Regions from separate parts of the Pseudarthrobacter sp. SL88 genome, predicted to be linked through region 1. Evidence: riboswitches for the same ligand, from Rfam matches in the RefSeq annotation. Region 1 holds a riboswitch; each other region holds the start of a gene.
What was found. Region 1 has a riboswitch for S-adenosylmethionine ahead of OVA06_RS15265 (cobalamin-independent methionine synthase II family protein). Riboswitches for the same ligand answer to the same signal wherever they lie in the genome.
Positions count from the first base shown of each region.

Region 2: another riboswitch for S-adenosylmethionine. It lies ahead of OVA06_RS17085 (LLM class flavin-dependent oxidoreductase); the one in region 1 lies ahead of OVA06_RS15265 (cobalamin-independent methionine synthase II family protein).
Region 3: another riboswitch for S-adenosylmethionine. It lies ahead of OVA06_RS00350 (DUF1737 domain-containing protein); the one in region 1 lies ahead of OVA06_RS15265 (cobalamin-independent methionine synthase II family protein).

Region 1 is NZ_JAPPRD010000001.1:3,386,117-3,391,510, forward strand. It holds gene OVA06_RS15255 (adenylosuccinate synthase) at 1-665, opposite strand, end outside; gene OVA06_RS15260 (M14 family zinc carboxypeptidase) at 907-1,992, opposite strand; SAM riboswitch class I at 2,176-2,280, shown strand; gene OVA06_RS15265 (cobalamin-independent methionine synthase II family protein) at 2,292-3,500, shown strand; gene OVA06_RS15270 (uracil-DNA glycosylase) at 3,718-4,350, shown strand; gene OVA06_RS15275 (DUF3151 domain-containing protein) at 4,485-4,907, opposite strand; gene fbaA (class II fructose-bisphosphate aldolase) at 4,908-5,394, opposite strand, start outside.
Region 2 is NZ_JAPPRD010000001.1:3,766,413-3,771,806, reverse strand. It holds gene OVA06_RS17100 (MFS transporter) at 1-1,401, shown strand, start outside; gene OVA06_RS17095 (rhodanese-like domain-containing protein) at 1,398-1,778, opposite strand; gene OVA06_RS17090 (LLM class flavin-dependent oxidoreductase) at 1,819-3,072, opposite strand; SAM riboswitch class IV at 3,288-3,396, shown strand; gene OVA06_RS17085 (LLM class flavin-dependent oxidoreductase) at 3,432-4,526, shown strand; gene OVA06_RS17080 (NtaA/DmoA family FMN-dependent monooxygenase) at 4,538-5,394, shown strand, end outside.
Region 3 is NZ_JAPPRD010000001.1:83,201-88,594, forward strand. It holds gene OVA06_RS00335 (glutamate--cysteine ligase 2) at 1-469, shown strand, start outside; gene OVA06_RS00340 (O-succinylhomoserine sulfhydrylase) at 570-1,778, opposite strand; gene OVA06_RS00345 (rhodanese-like domain-containing protein) at 1,779-2,189, opposite strand; gene OVA06_RS00350 (DUF1737 domain-containing protein) at 2,186-2,464, opposite strand; SAM riboswitch class IV at 2,478-2,592, opposite strand; gene opgC (OpgC domain-containing protein) at 2,832-5,312, shown strand; gene OVA06_RS00360 (GNAT family N-acetyltransferase) at 5,349-5,394, opposite strand, start outside.

The sequences.
Region 1 (5,394 bases):
CCGCCTTCCATGAGCACTACCTTGCCCTCGTCCAGGGCAGTGTTCAGCACCAGGGTGCTGTCGATGACCAGCGGGCGGAGCCGCTCGGCGAAGGACAGGAAGTACTCCACGATCTCATCGACCACAACGCTGCGGCGGTTGTAGATCTTGACCAGGACCTCGTTCTTCTGGTGCAGCGAGCCCTCCACCTTCTGGCGAAGGATGGACTCGTCGAAGACGTCCTGGACGCGGATGCCCAGGCGGGCCACCTTGTCCATGTAGGCCGGGCCGATGCCGCGCCCGGTGGTGCCGATGGCGCGCTTGCCGAGGAAGCGTTCAGTGACTTTGTCCAGGACCTGGTGGTAGGGCGCCACGAGGTGGGCGTTTGCGGAAACGCGCAGCTTGGACGTATCGGCACCGCGTGCCTGCAGGCCTTCGATCTCCTGGAAGAGGGCCTCAAGGTTGACCACGCAGCCGTTGCCAATGATGGGGACGGCGTTGGGGCTGAGAATGCCTGCCGGAAGCAGCTTGAGTTCGTACTTTTCACCGCCTACGACGACGGTGTGCCCGGCGTTGTTGCCGCCGTTGGGCTTGACGACGTAGTCAACACGGCCGCCCAGCAGGTCGGTGGCCTTGCCTTTTCCTTCGTCGCCCCACTGGGCTCCTACGATCACAATTGCTGGCATGGGATCCTCCCCCATTCGTTCGGGCCGGCCGGGCGCCACAGCGTGGCGGTCCTGGTTCAGCGCCGTTCATGAGAATGCCCCGAGTGGACCGGCTTCCGCCGTTCCGCAGGCGGATTGGCGAACGCGTTGGCCCCGGGGCCCTTACCACCCAAGTTTAGCCGATAGTGCACTTTGTCCACTCGCTGGGACGTCCCGGTTCTTTACGCGCGGTAAAGAACCGGGACGTCCTGTCCTGCGGCGGTTATTCGTCGTCGGCCTCGCCCGCCGGGCGGGAGGTCTGCTCGGCGAGGGTGTCCCAGAAGGAGGTGTCGGCGTCGGCAATTGAACCGTCCGCGATGGCGGCGGCGGTTGACGTCAGCGTGGTAACCGTCTGCTTGATCAGGTAGCCGTTGCTGCGCTGTCCCAGCGCGTAGCCGTCGAGGTAATGGTCCGACATGCCGCGCATCTCGAAGAGCAGGGTGGCGATGCCGTATTCCACTGAGATGCCGTTGCGGCTGATGGTCTCGGCGCTGCCGCCCTGGTACTTGCCAAGGTGGCCCCATCCGGTGGAGTCAACATTGTCGAAGACCACGGCGCCGAGCTGCTTGGACCGTTCGACGACGGCGGGATCGGCGTTGGGGGTGGTGGGGTACAGGATGGAGCCGGACACCAGTTTGCCGTCCCTCTCTGCCCGGGTGCCCTGGTGGTGCAGGTCGATCATGTAGTCGACCCGGTATTTGCGCATCACGTTGTTGTGCAGGGCCTGGGTTTCCGGCTGGATCTTGGCCACGTGGTCCCGGTTCAGGTCCACGCCCTCGGCGTTGAAGCGGGTCATGTTGCGGTCACCCTTGGCGATGTAGTCCTCCAGGGAGAAGTTGACGTCACCCATGGCGCCGTCCGCGTTGAGCATCGGAACCACCAGGATGTTGACGCCTTTGAGGATGTCCGCCGATTTTCCGGTGCCGAGGTGCTTGACGAACTCCATGGCTCCCTCGGTAGTGAGCTGTTCGTTGCCGTGCTGCTGGGTCAAGTAGAGGATGGTGGGCTTGGCCGGGTCCGAGATGTACTTGACCAGGTGAATGTCGCGGCCCTTCACCGTTTTGCCGATGACCTCCAGTTCCATGGCAGGCTGCTTGGCGTCCTGGTCCTTCAGGAAAGAAACCATCTGGTCATAGGTGGCCAGCTTCGACGTGGTGATCTGGCCGTTGCCTCCGTAGTTGGGCCCCTCCCCCACAGCGATGGCTGGAGCAGGAGCGGCGACAACCGCCAGTGCAAGGGCCCCTGAAACGGCAAGGGTCCTAAAAGTAGCCAGGGATTTCTTCACGTGCGTTACCTCTTTCGAGTGCATTGAGTGCGTCCAGCCGCCATGTCCCCCATTGCGGGCTGTGACAACAGCCAACCAAGCTGATTGAAACCTGTCAATGGACTCAACGAATCCTGGTAAGCCTATGACTGCGCTCTCCCAGTAGCAGCCACGCCACATCGTGAAACCGATTTGCCCCGCTTCCGGCCGGTGGGCTTGAGTGGAACTGACCCATCCGGAGCGGCTGAGAGACCTGGCTCAGTGACGCCGCAGCAACCCGTACAGCAGGGAGTCCCCCTGCCCCGAAGGTGCTACTGCCAGGACCGATGGAAAGGAACTCCACCGTGCCCCAGAACACTGACCACATCCGCGCCACCCACGCAGGCTCATTGCCGAGGACGCCTGAACTCATTGCTGCGAACGCCGCCAAGGAAGCCGACGGAATTACGCCCGAATTCCTGGAACTCCTCGAAGCCTCCGTGGTTGACGTCGTCCAGCGCCAGAAGGACCTCGGCATCGACATTCCCAACGACGGTGAATACGGGCACACCATGGCCAACTCTGTTGACTACGGGGCGTGGTGGAACTACTCCTTCGCCCGGCTCGGCGGACTGGAGCCGACCGACGTGGACCGCTGGGCAGACTCCGAGGTCCGGCGATCGTCGCCCGGAAACGTCGTCCTCACATCATTCCCCGACCGGCGGGACCGCCAGCAGTTCAGCGAGGCCTACAACGACCCGTCGTCGGGAATCCTGGCCCACCGCAAGAGCGTCACCCAGCCAAAGATCGCAGGCCCCCTCACTTACACCGGGCAGGACCTGGTGGCCTCGGATGCCAACAACCTCAAGACGGGCTTGGCCGCCGCAGGGCTGACGGATGGCTTCGTAGCGTCTCTCTCCCCCGGCTCATGCGCCCGGGTGGCAAACGAGTATTACAAAACGGACGAGGAACTCGTCTACGCCTGTGCCGACGCCATGCGTGAGGAATACAAGGCCATTATCGACGCCGGCCTGACCGTCCAGCTCGATGACCCGTCCCTTGCCGAAAGCTGGGACCAGATCAACCCCGAACCGGCGCTGGAGGACTACCTGAAGTTCATCCAGCTGCGCGTGGAGGCCACCAACTGGGCGCTGCGGGACCTCCCGCAGGAACAGATCCGGCTGCACGTGTGCTGGGGCTCCTGGCACGGCCCGCACACCACTGACATCCCCTTCGCAGACATCCTCGGTTCCGTCCTGCAGGTCAACGCCGGCGCCTACTCCTTCGAGGCGGCAAACGTCCGCCACGAACATGAATGGCGGGTCTGGGAAGACACGAAACTCCCCGATGGCAAGCTGATCATTCCGGGCGTCGTCTCCCACGCCACCAATGTGGTGGAGCACCCGGACCTGGTGGCGGACAGGATTGTGCGATTCGCCGACGTAGTCGGCCGGGAAAATGTCATCGCCTCCACCGACTGCGGCCTGGGCGGGCGCGTCCACCCGCAGATCGCCTACGCGAAACTGGAAGCTCTGGGCGAAGGTGCACGCCGGGCCACGAAACGGCTCTGGTAGCCCGCCGCCGTGGAATCACGGGAAGGACGAAACCCCGGCTGTGCATCCGGTCACCGGAATACGCGCTACCGGCGTTTCGCTTCCCGCGGCTTGCTAAACTGGGGAAGGCCGGGTTGACCGGCCCACCCCAACACACCGCCGATGTCGAGTTGCGCCTTCACGCGCCCTCGTCCGCAGGCGGAAGCACCGCCAATCCCCGCAGGAGACCCAGCACCATATGACCGCCCTTGCACCAGAATCCCTCCACGAACAGCTCCTGAACCGCCGCTACGAGCCCAGCGTTGCCGCCGTCAACGAGCTGTGCGATTCCCTGCAAGACACCAGGCCGGGCACGGTGGTGCCTTACGTCGACCCCATTCACGACGTCGACGAATGCCGGATCATCAGCCTGTTCTCCAACATCGGCGAGGCGGACGGCTCCGGCTTCATCACTGCCGGAGACCAGGACGCTGCCACCCGCATGCTCGGCATCCAGTGGAAGCTGGGGCTGCGGCCCGAGTATGTCATGCCGTGGAACGTCCACCCCTGGCACGTCCCGGGCGAACCGAACGGCAAGTTCACCCCGGACCAGATCCAGGCCGGCCTCAAGCCGCTGCTCAAGTTCCTCGCCCTTGTCCCGCGCGCATCAGTCATCGTGGCGCACGGCACCGAAGCCAACCGCCTGGCCAACGCGCTCCTCAAGACCGAGGTCCCGCTGCTGTGGCGCCGCGGCCTGAAGACCTACAAGGTACGCTCCCTCAGCGGCCGCGCCTTCGCCGGTTCCCCTGCGCGCCAGGAAGAGTACCTCCAGGACATGCGCGTGGCCTACGCGGACGCCATGGCCCGTACGGGGCTGCAGAAGGCGGTCTGATCCCCTAAGGAGTACGACGGCGGGCGGTCACCTTTCCCAAAGAAAGGTGACCGCCCGCCGTCGTCATATGAAGGGGCCTCCGCCGCCTAGGGTTCCCTGGCTGAGCAAAGCGAAGCCAGGGAGGCGGCGGGGACCTACTTGCCCTCGATCGCGGCCTTGGCCCCGGGGTCGGAATCGTTGAGGAACTTTTCGATCCGCTCGGGTTCGTCAGCTTCACCGATGGCCGAAGAGGCCCGTCCCAGCGAGTAGAGCGCACGCAGGAAACCGCGGTTGGGCTCGTGCTCCCACGGGATGGGGCCCACGCCGCGCCAGCCGTTGCGGCGCAACGAGTCCAGCCCGCGGTGGTAGCCAACGCGCGCGTAGGCGTAGGAGTCGATGGTTCGTCCCTCCGCCCAAGCCTCCTCGGCAAGGATGGCCCACAGCAGCGACGACGTGGGGTTCTTCGCCACAAGGTCGACGGCCTCCTGGCCGAGCGCCAGGTGCTGGTAGATCTCAGATTCTGCCGGCAGGAGCGTGGGCTCAGGCCCCATCAGGTTCTTGCGGAACTCATCCGACATTTAGAAGGTCTTTCCGGCTGAACCGAGCTGCTTGGTGGCTTCCACAACGCGGGCGGCGAGGCCGGCTTCGGCGGAGGCGCCCCAGACGCGGGGGTCGTAGGTCTTCTTGTTGCCCACTTCGCCGTCCACCTTCAGGACGCCGTCGTAGTTGCGGAACATGTGGTCCGCCACCGGGCGCGTGTAGGCGTACTGGGTGTCCGTGTCGATGTTCATCTTGATGGTGCCGTAGGACACGGCGTCGGCGATTTCCTGGTCCGAGGAGCCTGAGCCGCCGTGGAACACGAGGTCGAACGGGCTGTCCTTGCCGATCTTCGCGCCAACCTGCGCCTGGATGTCCTTGAGGATTTCCGGGCGGAGCTTAACGCCACCGGGCTTGTAAACACCGTGGACGTTGCCGAAGGTCAGGGCGGTGATGTAGCGGCCGTTCTCGCCGGAACCCAGGGCTTCAATGGTGGCCAGGGCGTCTTCGACGGTGGTGTACAGCTTC
Region 2 (5,394 bases), 380 kb from region 1:
GGCGGGCTCGCGTCGGATCCCGCCGTCGTCATCGCCGCCCGCCTGCTGCAGGGACTGGGCGCCGGCACGCTGAACCCCCAGGTGCTGGGCCTCCTCCAGGACATTTTTACCGGCTCCGGACGAGCCAAGGCCTTGGGCTACTACGCGGCCGCCGGTGGCACGGCTGCGGTCTGCGGCCCCCTGGTGGGCGGCATTATTCTGTCCGCCGGCGATCCCGCACTTAGTTGGCGGCTGCTGTTCCTGGTCAACGTTCCGCTCGTGCTGGTCCTGGTGCCGCTGGCCCTGGTCTACCTTCCCCGCGCGGCGCCGCAGCCCGGCCAGGCCAGGCCAGGCAGCACGGGCACCCACGGAACGGACGCCACCCGCTCAGCCAGCTCCAGCCGCATCCACGACCCAAGCGATGCTGCACCGCGCCGTTCCTCCGTGGATGTCCCCGGAGCGGCCTTGCTGGGCGCGGTAGTGGTGGCATCGCTGGTTCCCACCATCTACGGCCCGGCACCGGTGGCCGTCGTGTGGATGGGAGTGGGCGCCGCCGCAGTGCTGGCTTTCGCGGCATGGGAGTTTTCCTATCACCGGCGCGGCCGCACCCCGCTGCTCAGCCCGGCGCTGGTGACGTCGCCCGGGTATCTCCTGGGCACGGTGGTGGCGCTGTGCCAGTTCGGCGTCGGAGCGGCCATGGCGGCAGTGACCTCGCTGTACTTCCTGTCCGGAACGGGCCTGCCGCCGCTGGCCGCCGCAGCGATCCTGGCACCGCAGGCCGCCGGAATGCTGCTGGCCTCCAGCCTCAGCTGGAGGTTCGTTGGCCGGTACGGCCGGACCGGAATAGTGGCTGCCATCGCCGCGGCGTTGGCCTGCCTCCCGGCAAAGGACTGGGCGGTCCAGGGGTTCGACGCCGGTGCTGCCGCAGCCATTGTCGCAGGGGTGGGCCTCCTGCAGGGCGTGGCCACAGGGCTTGTGGTGGCGCCCAACCAAGCACTCACGCTGGCCCATGCGCCGCAAGGGGCAGCGGGGGTGGCTGCGGGGTTCTACCAGCTTAGCCAGCGCTTCTCCGCGGCACTCTGCTCCGCCGCGGCCGCGGGCATGTTCCTCGGCGAGGGTGCCTCCGGCGGCAATGCCCGGGAAGCCTTCCACCAGGGCATCGTGCTGTGCTGCGCGTTGCTGGCCGCCGCCCTGCTGGCCGGAACGGCGGACGCCGTGCGGATCGCTGTTTCCGCACGAAAGGCGAGGGCCGCCGTGGCACGGTCCGGAAAGGAAAGTACGACGGCGGCCCTCGCCCCGGTGCCTGCTGCGTCGGTGTCCGGCGCGCCAGGTGCCCGGCCGGCGGCGCCGGTCGCGGCAGGGGCCGGTGTCCGGCGAGCCGGTTCCCCGGCCCGGGGAGCCGGGGAACGGACGGACGCTTAGTTGCCGGCGGCGTCGACGGGACCGGTGGCGGGCACACCGGCGTCACGCAGGGCGGGGAAACCGCCGTCGACGTGCACCGCGTTGGCGTAACCGAGCAGCTCAAGCTTCCGTGCAACCGGGCCGGAGCCGTTCACGGATCCGCAGAACACCACGATGTTCTGGTCCGTGCCTTCAACCTGCGCCAGGCGTTCCTCCGACTGGGGGCCGAAATCTTCCTCCACACGCCCGCGGTCCACCACCAGCGCTCCGGGGATTGCGCCGGTGCTGTTGCGTCCGGCATCGCTGCGGACGTCAACCAGCAGTGCACCGCCGGCAATCAGTTGGGCGGCTTCTGCGGCCGTGACGAGTTGCGTGTCTGTTTCGGTTTCAGTGGTCATGGTTCTTCCTTCTCTTGTGCGGATGGTGATGGGACAAACTTCAGGACAGTCCCCACTCGGCGGCCAGCAGCTCGTAGGAGCGCACGCGGTGGTTGTGGCTGTGGGCAATGGTGGTAATCAGCAGCTCCCGGGCGCCGGTGGCGTGCTGGAGGGCGCGCAGCTGGTCGGCCACCTGCGCCGGGCCGCCCACGAACCGTGTCTCCACCCGGTCCCGGACAAGATCCGGTGCGCCCGTTCCGGGTGCGGCTGCCTGTGCATCCAGGCGGCCGCCGTCACGGGGTGCAGGGTAGGGGATGGCCCCGTGGCCGGTGCGGATGCTGTGCACCCACGCGGCATAGCCGGCACCAAGGGCGCGGGCGGACGTCCCGTCGTCGGCCACCAGGACGTCCGCGGAGACGGTGACGTATGGCTCCGCCAGCGCGGCCGAGGGCTTGAAATGGGCCCGGTATTCGGCCACCGAGTCCAGCACGGTAGCAGGGGAGACGTGGTAGTTCGCCCCGAACGGCAGGCCGAGTTTCCCGGCCAGGCGGGCGCTGGGGCCGGCGGTTGAACCATGGATCCAGAACTGGGGCGCGGTGCCCCGTGCCGGAGTTACTGTGATCTCCTCGCCATGCCGGGTCCGGTAGCCCCCGGTGAAGAACCCGATCACGTCCTGGACGTCGCTTTCGAAGTTGTCCGCGTCGCCGGGTTCGCGGCCCAGGAGTTCGGCCTGGAGGCGGAATTTCCGCGGGAGGACGGAGTTGAAGAGCCGCCGGGCGGCCGGGACCAGGAGCCCGTCCACCACCCGGGTTCCCTCGTCCGGCTCCGCCGCAGCGACCGCGCCGCCCGGGCCTGCGGCGTGCACGGCGCCGTCCGCATGCGTACCACCCGCAGCGGAGCCGTCGACGGCGGCGGGCTCCGGCGTCGTCCGTCCAGCATCCGTTGAATCCGCGGCCGGCGTGCTGGGCTGCCCCGACCGTCCGAACCCCAGGTCCAGCCGGTCCGGGTACACGGCCGCGAGGGTGCCGATGTTCTCCGCCACCTGCAGCGGCCGGTAGTTGCCCAGGATGGTGGCTGCGGTGCCCACCCGGATGGTCCGGGTGGCCGCGGCAACCAGGGCGGACAGCACGTGCGGGGCGGAACCTGCGACGCCGGGGTTCAGGTGGTGCTCGGCCAGCCAGAAGCGGTGGTAGCCAAGGTCCTCGGCGGCTACAGCAAGGTCAATGCTGTTGTGCAGCGCGTCGCCGGCCGACTGCCCGGCAGGGACTGGACTGAGATCGAGTACTGACAGGGGGACGCGGGAAGCGGTAGGCATGGCATGACCCTACGAGCCGGCCCACCCTGTCCCAAGCGGCCCTGTCACCGGGCTCAACCGGGGGAAACAGGCCGTCACGGAGCCCGTTTCCGGTGGTGGGCGGAAGGGTAAAGATGACGCCAAAAGCCGCTGTTTGACGCGGGATTTCCTGCGTTGACGCCGCGCGACAACCGCGTTTGTCAACGCATTGGACCGGCTCCTACATTCAAGCCATAGGTCAAGAGTCAGCACGCCAAGGACCGGCTGGTGCTGCGGCAACCCTCAGGCATTTTGTGGCGGGGTGCTCCGGAAACAGACCTGGCCGCACCGCGGCAAGTGAATGTCGTCCCGGCCGCGCTGCGGCCCTGAAGAAGGAAACCATGGCTTCAACACCGGTACCTGAACTGCGCTCCAAAATCGTGGCGCTCGAGCTCGACGGCGACGGCGCCCACCCGGCCGCGTGGCGCCGCGCGTCCCACCTTCCTGGTGCCCTGCTTGGCGGCGGCCGGATCCGGGAAACCGCCCAGGCCGCGGATATCGCAGGCTTCCACCTGGCCACTTTCCGCGATTCCCGCGTCCTGGATGCGGGCAGCACCGGCATCGCCGGCCGGATCGACGCCGTGCAGCGTGCGGCCTTCGCGGCCCCGCTGACCCGGTCCCTCGGACTGGTCCCCGAGGCGGGAACGCTGTTCACCGAGCCGTTCCATGTGGCCACGCAGCTGGCCAGCCTGGACTATTCCTCCCACGGCCGGGCAGGCTGGCTGGTCAGCGCCGCCAACGAACCCGCCGAGGCACGGTCCGTGGGCCGCCAGGCACTCGCCGAAGCCGATGTCCTGGCCGAGGCAGCAGACGTGGTGGAGGCCGGCCGCCGGCTCTGGGATTCTTGGGAAGACGGCGCTGTCATCCGGGACGCAGCCACCGGCCGCTACCTGGACCGGGACAAGCTCCACTACGCCGACTTCGACGGTGACAGATTCTCCGTGAAGGGCCCGTCCATCATCCCCCGCCCGCTGCAGGGCCAGCTGGTGGTTTTCGCACCGGCGGACCTGATCCCTGCCGTCGAAGCCGACGTGGCGCTCGCCGCCGCCGCTTCGGTGGACGGACTGGCGGCCGCGGCAACGGCGTCGGCAGCGGCCGGAACCCCGCGCACCCTGGTGGAGCTCGACGTCGTCCTCGACTCCCGCGGCCAGTCCGCGGCGGAGCGCCTCGCGGAGCTTGATGCGTACGAACCCTGGCGGCGCGGCGCCCGGTACGCCGGCAGTGCGGCAGGGCTCGTCGAGCTGCTGGTTGAACTGTTCCGCGCAGCAGACGGGGTCCGGCTCCACCCCGCCGTCCTGGACATCGACGTGCCCGAGCTGGCCGCACAGGTCCTGCCGGAACTGCACCGCGCCGGTGTGGCCGCGCCGCGCACCGGAACCACCCTGCGCGAATCCTTCGGCCTTCCCCGCCCCGCCAACCGCTACGCCGCGGCCTGAAAGAGAGCATCATGAGCACGCACCACCGCACCGCCGGCAACGGCCAGATCCAGTTCGGCGTCTTCTTCCAGGGCGTCAACCACACCACCGTCTGGAAGACCCCGGAGAGTGGATCCCAAACCGACTTTGAGTCCTTCCGCCGGGTGGCCCAGACGGCGGAGCGCGGCCTCTTCACCGCGTTCTTCCTCGGCGAGGGACTGCGCCTGCGTGAGCACCTGGGACGCATCCACGACCTCGACGTCGCCGGCCGCCCCGATGCCCAGACAGCCCTCGCGGCCCTGGCCGCCGTCACCACCAACATCGGCCTGGTAGCCACCCAGAACACCACCTATAACGACCCCGCAGACCTGGCGCACCGCCTGGCCAGCCTGGACCTGCTCTCCGGCGGGCGGGCGGCCTGGAACATCGTCACCACGGACAACGCCTGGACCGGTGCCAACTTCCGGCGCGGCGGGTTCCTCAAGCACGAGGACCGCTACATCCGGGCCGAGGCCTTCGTCCAGACGGCCAAAGCGATCTGGGATTCCTGGGCCGACGGCGCAATCGCCGGGTCCCGGGACGCCGGGCGCTGGCTCGAAGAAGGCAGCATCACTCCGGTCCGGCGCACGGACGCAAGTTTCGACGTCGAGATCACCGGCCGCCTGCCGCGCTCCTCGCAGCACCACCCGGTCCTGTTCCAGGCCGGCGACTCTCCGGACGGGCGGGACTTCGCCGTCCGGAACGCCGACGTGATCTTCTCCCGGCATGCCGAGCTTGAAGATGCCAAGAGGTTCCGCGAGGACATCGTGGCGCGCACCCTCAAGGCCGGCCGCCCGGCCGACGACGTGAAGATCTTCCCCGGCCAGGAGTTCATCCTCGGCGCCACTGA
Region 3 (5,394 bases), 3.3 Mb from region 1:
GCGCGCCGACGACGCCGCACTGATCGCCTGCCTGGTGCGGGCGCTGGTGGAGTCGGCCAGCAGGGAGTGGCGCGACGGCGTGGACTCGGCTCCGGTCCCCACGGTCCTGCTGCGGATGGCATCATGGCAGGCCAGCAACTCCGGGCTCACGGGCGAGCTGCTGGACTTTGGCAACTTCCGTCCGGCACGCGCCGCCGATGTGGTCCGGTCGCTGGTGGATTACCTCGCCCCGGTGCTGGACGAACACGGTGAGCTGACACTGGCCCGGCAAGGCGTGGAGGACGTCATTGCCCGCGGCACGGGCTCGGCTGAGCAGCGCCAGGTGCGGGAAAAGGCACTGGCAGGCCAGCCCGGGGACTTCGGCTTCGGTGCGGTGGTGAAGCACGCTGTCAACGTGACCATGCGGGATACCCTCAAGGTTTCGGAGGCGAATACGGCGCCTGAGTTGCTGCGGGTGCGGCAGTCCTAACCCGCTCTGCCGGAAAGCCTGCCCCCACTGGCATCAAGGCTGGGCACACCGCCGGCGACGCCATCCGTGTCCGGACCAGCGTCGCCGCCGCGGAAACAGGCTAGATCTGTTTGAGGGCCTGTTCCAGGTCGCCGATGAGGTCCTCGGCGTCCTCAAGCCCCACGGACAGGCGCACAACCCCGTCGGTCAGGCCAATCGCAGCCCTGCCCTCCGGACCCATGGCCCGGTGCGTGGTGGTGGCCGGGTGCGTGATGAGGGACTTGGAATCGCCCAGGTTGTTGGAGATGTCGATGACCCGCAGCGCGTCCAGGAGTGCGAAGGCGGCCTCCTTGCCGGAGCGGCCGCCCGACGGTGCCAGCTCAAGGGTGAGTACCGTGCCGCCGGCCTTCATCTGCTTGGCCGCGAGCCCGTACTGCGGGTGGGACTTCAGGAGCGGATACTTCACCCAGCTGACGGCGGGCTGCTGCTCCAACCATTCCGCGAGCCGCAGCGCCGTGGCCGAGGAGTGGTTGACGCGCAGTCCCATGGTCTCCAGGCCCTTGGTGAGCACCCAGGCGTTGAACGCGGACAGGGCGGGCCCGGTATGGCGCATCAGTTGCTTCACGGGACCGTCAATGAATTCCTTGGTACCCAGGATGGCCCCGCCCAGCACCCGGCCCTGGCCATCGATGTGTTTGGTGCCGGAGTACACAATCACGTCCGCCCCCAGCTGGCCGCAGCGCTGCAGCAGCGGAGTGGCGAAGACGTTGTCCACCACCACCGTGGCACCCGCCGCGTGCGCAAGTTCGCTGACCGCCGCGATGTCCACGATTTCCTGCATGGGATTGGAAGGAGACTCGAAGAAGACAGCGGTGGTGGGCTCTGACAGGGCGGACCGCCACTGGTCCAGGTCAGGGCCGTCGACGAAGACGGTCTCCACGCCCCACCGCGGCAGGATTTCGTTGAGGATCACGAAGCAGGAGCCGAACAGCGAGCGGGCAGCCACTACCCGGTCCCCGGCAGCCAGCAACGCGCCGAGGGCCGTGAAGACGGCGGACATGCCGGACGCCGTCGCAAAGCATGCCTCGGTGCCCTCCAGCAGGCGGAGGCGTTCCTGGAACGTGGCCACCGAGGGGTTGCCGTAGCGGGAGTAGACGAAGCGTTCGTCTTCGCCGGTGAAGGCGCGTTCGGCAGCGGCGGCGGACTCGTACACGAACCCGGAGTTGAGGAAAATCGCCTCGGACGTTTCCTGGAAGTTGGTGCGGTCCAGTCCGCCGCGGACGGCCTGGGTGTCAGGGCTCCAGCCGGCGGCATCTTCGTTGAAGGTCACTTAGTTCTTTCCGAGGTTGGTGGGCAGGCCGCGGTTCTTCCAGCCGTTGACGGTACGTTCGCCGTAACGGTCCGGTTCGCCTTCGAAGCCTTCCAGGACGTTGTAGGAGATGAAGCCCGCCCGGGTTGCCGCTGTGGCCGCCGCGATGGAGCGCTGCCCGGAGCGGCACAGGAACAGCAGTTCGGTGCCGCGGTTCTCCGGGCCCTGCTGCTCAAGGTCGGTTATGAATTCCGGGTTGGGAATGCCGCCCGGAAACGTCCACTGGATGAACAGGGGATCGTTGTCCGTGGCCTTGGTGTCCGGGATGCCAATGTGCGCCCATTCGCCCTCAGTGCGGACATCCACCAGGATGGCGCCCTGCTCCAGTTTGGCCCAGGCCTCCTGGGGTGTCAGGTCTCCTGCGTAGCTCATGCATGGCCCTCGCCGTCGAATTCGGGTTCTTCAGTGGCGGATTCCAGGTGGTCCACAGCGGTGGCAACGGCGGCGTCCGCGGAGGCGATGGCTGCCGGGAGCACCACGGCCTGGGCTACGATGACGCTGCTGCCGTTGAAGGTCACTGCCGGGCTGCCGTGCAGCACGTACCCTTCCGCCAGGGCAGCCGAGATCCGCTCGCAAAAGGCGCGGTCGTCCGGGCCGCTGATCAGGCGGTAGGACAATTTCTCTTCAGGGACAGGTGCGTCAGACATGACGGATCTCCTTCTCTCACGCTTGCAGCTCGAATCGGTCGATATGCCGAGTATTCACCTGAGGCACCCCGCCGTGGAAGGAGGGTTGCCGACCGGCCAGTCAGGGCTTGGCGCCGGTACTCATTACTCCCCAAAAACGTAACACCTGCCGCCGGGAGCCGCACCGCCGCCGTCGTCATCTTCCGTAACTGAACCGGAAACACAGGGTCACAGGCGTGCCGGGCGCTTTCCGGACAGCGCCCGACGGCGGCATTGCCGCAGGTGGGCGGGTTTTACGCTGCTTCCTGCATGCATTCCCGGCGGGCTTCGACCGATAAAGTACAGGTGGGGCCGCTGCCCCATCAGGTCTTCGGCACCGGGGGGTTCCATGAGCATGCGTACATCCGCGCGACGACGCACCAAACCTTCGGTCCAATCGTTCCGCGCGGGCGCGTCGAGGGTGTGGACATTCCTTGCCGTTGTGCTTCTGGCAGCGAGTGCCGTGGTGCTGTCCGCAGGCGCCGCCAGCGCCGCCGACCTTAACCCGGACGAGGGAAAACCCCTGCTGGGGGCGGTGCTGGAGTGGGGTGAAGATTCCGCTGCCGGTTTCGCCGAACGGCTTGGAGCATCTCCCGCCGCCTACGGCCACGACCTCGCCCTGCCGTACCGCCCCTCGGAGCAGAACAACCTCCGGGGCTTCCTGGAGCAGGCGTCACTCCAGGGTTCGCATGCGATGTTCACTGTGAAGCCCACTGTGCCGCTCGACCAGATTGATGAAGCTGCCGCAGCGTCCTTTGCCGGGGAAGTGCGGCGGCTGACATCGGGTTTCACCGGGCAGGTGCTGATCCGTTTTGCCCCGGACATGAATGCCAGCTGGGTGGAATGGGGCCAGCAGCCCGGTGCGTACCGCAACGCCTTCCGTGCCGTGTCCGCCGCCTTCAAGACGTCCGACGGCGGCCCGCTGATGGTGTGGGAGCCGTACCTTGGCAAGGACTATCCCTTCGCCCGGAGCCGGAATGCGCCCGCTCCCGGCAGCGGGGGCTTCGCTTTGCTGGACACCAACGATGACGGAACGTGGGACGGGGCGGACAGCGCCTACGAACCCTACTATCCCGGCGATGACGCCGTGGACTGGGTGGGCCTGACCGCTTTCCACGACGATACGGCCGGCGGGGCGGCGGTGAACACGGTGCCGCGGGCAGGCGAGCTCCAGGAGATGCTCACCGCCTCCGGCGGGGAAAACTTCTACAGGGACTATTCAGCCGGCCGCAGCAAGCCGTTCATGCTGCAGACCGCTGCCTTCTACAGCCCCGCAGCCGGCGGCGCCTCCGAGGTGGACGTCAAGGCCGGCTGGTTCGACCAGGTGGTGGGGGCCGCCACGTCCACCAACTTCCCGAAGACCGCCATGGTGGTGTGGGACGAAAGGACCAGCACCCGGGACACGGGTGTAGCGAGCATCAGCTGGTTGCTGACCGGCAACTCCACCGTAGCCGCGGCTGCCCACGCCCGGCTGAAGGATTCGTCAATGGTGACCGGACCCGTCACGGAGGTTGGCGCCGGCGGCAGCTATGAACGGGCCAACACACTGACGGGCGCCGCGGCCTGGACTGTGGGAGCGGCGCTGATCCTCCTGTTGGCGGCACTGTGGCAGATTCCCCGCAGGGTTAACGCCGCCACGGCATGGGGCTACGGCGACCCCTCCAAACGGGATTCCCGGGTGGACCTGCTCCGCGGCATGGCCATTGTCTTCGTGGTGGTCAACCACCTGGGCATGACATCGCTGTTCCAGCTGCTGACCCAGGAGGCAGTGGGCTTCGTCAGCGGCGCCGAACTGTTCGTGTTGTTCTCCGGGCTGGTGGTGGGCATGGTCTACGGGCCCCGCGTCCGCGAGGATTTTGGCACCGTGCTGGACCTGACATCCCGCCGCGCCGGCAAGCTGTACCTGACGGCGCTGGTGGTCCTGGTTGGCGTCTTCCTGGTGTCCTTGCTTCCCATTTTCCGGACCGAGGCCCTCACCACCTTCGTGGACCAGGGGACCGGAGGGGCCGGGCACCAGGGGGCCGGCCGTACCTACGACCTCTATGCGGGGATGGAATCCCTCTTCCAGTTCCCGGTGCCGCCGCAGGTGCTGCCTGCCGTCCTCCTGCTGCAGTTCGGCCCCTGGCAGTTCAACGTCATGGGCCTGTACGTGGTGCTGCTGCTGGTCAGCCCGCTGGTCCTCGCCGCGCTCAGCCGTGGGAAGGCCGTCTGGGTGCTGGCCGCAACGCTTGGGCTCTACGCCGTCGGCTCCATCACACGCTTCCGGCTCTTGCCGTCGCAGTTCGAGGATTCGTTCCCTCTGCTTGTCTGGCAGGTGCTGTTCGTCATCGGCCTCGTGGCCGGCTACCACCGGCGGACCATTGTGGCGTGGCTGTCTGCCAGGACCTGGCTGGTAGTGGCATGCACCGCCGTCGCACTGCTGTTCGCGTTCCTGTCCTGGGGCAACCCCTACCTGGCCAACGGCTTCGACGTCCGCCTCGCCCTTATTCCGGACACGGCGTACCGGGTCATGTACGACGCACTCTTCGCCCGCACCTACCTGGCGCCGGGGAGGCTGCTCAACGTGCTGATCCTGGTAGTGGCTGCCTACGCGCTGCTGACTGCGTACTGGAAACCCATCGAGCGGGTGTTGGGCTGGTTCCTGATCCCCCTGGGGCGCGCCACCCTCTACGTGTTCATCATGCACGTGGTGCTGATCGCTGTGGTGGCCAACATCCCCGCCCTGCAGCAGGAGAATGTGCTGCTCAACACGGCGGCCTACGCCGTGGTCCTGGGGCTCCTGTGGGCGATGGTCCGGACGAAGTTCCTTTTCAAGATCATTCCTACCTAGCTGCGGCGTTCGGGGAGCCTGGGCTGGCTGCCCGGGTTACTGTCCGTGCGGCAGGATGAGCTGGTGCAGCAGGTGGTCCTGC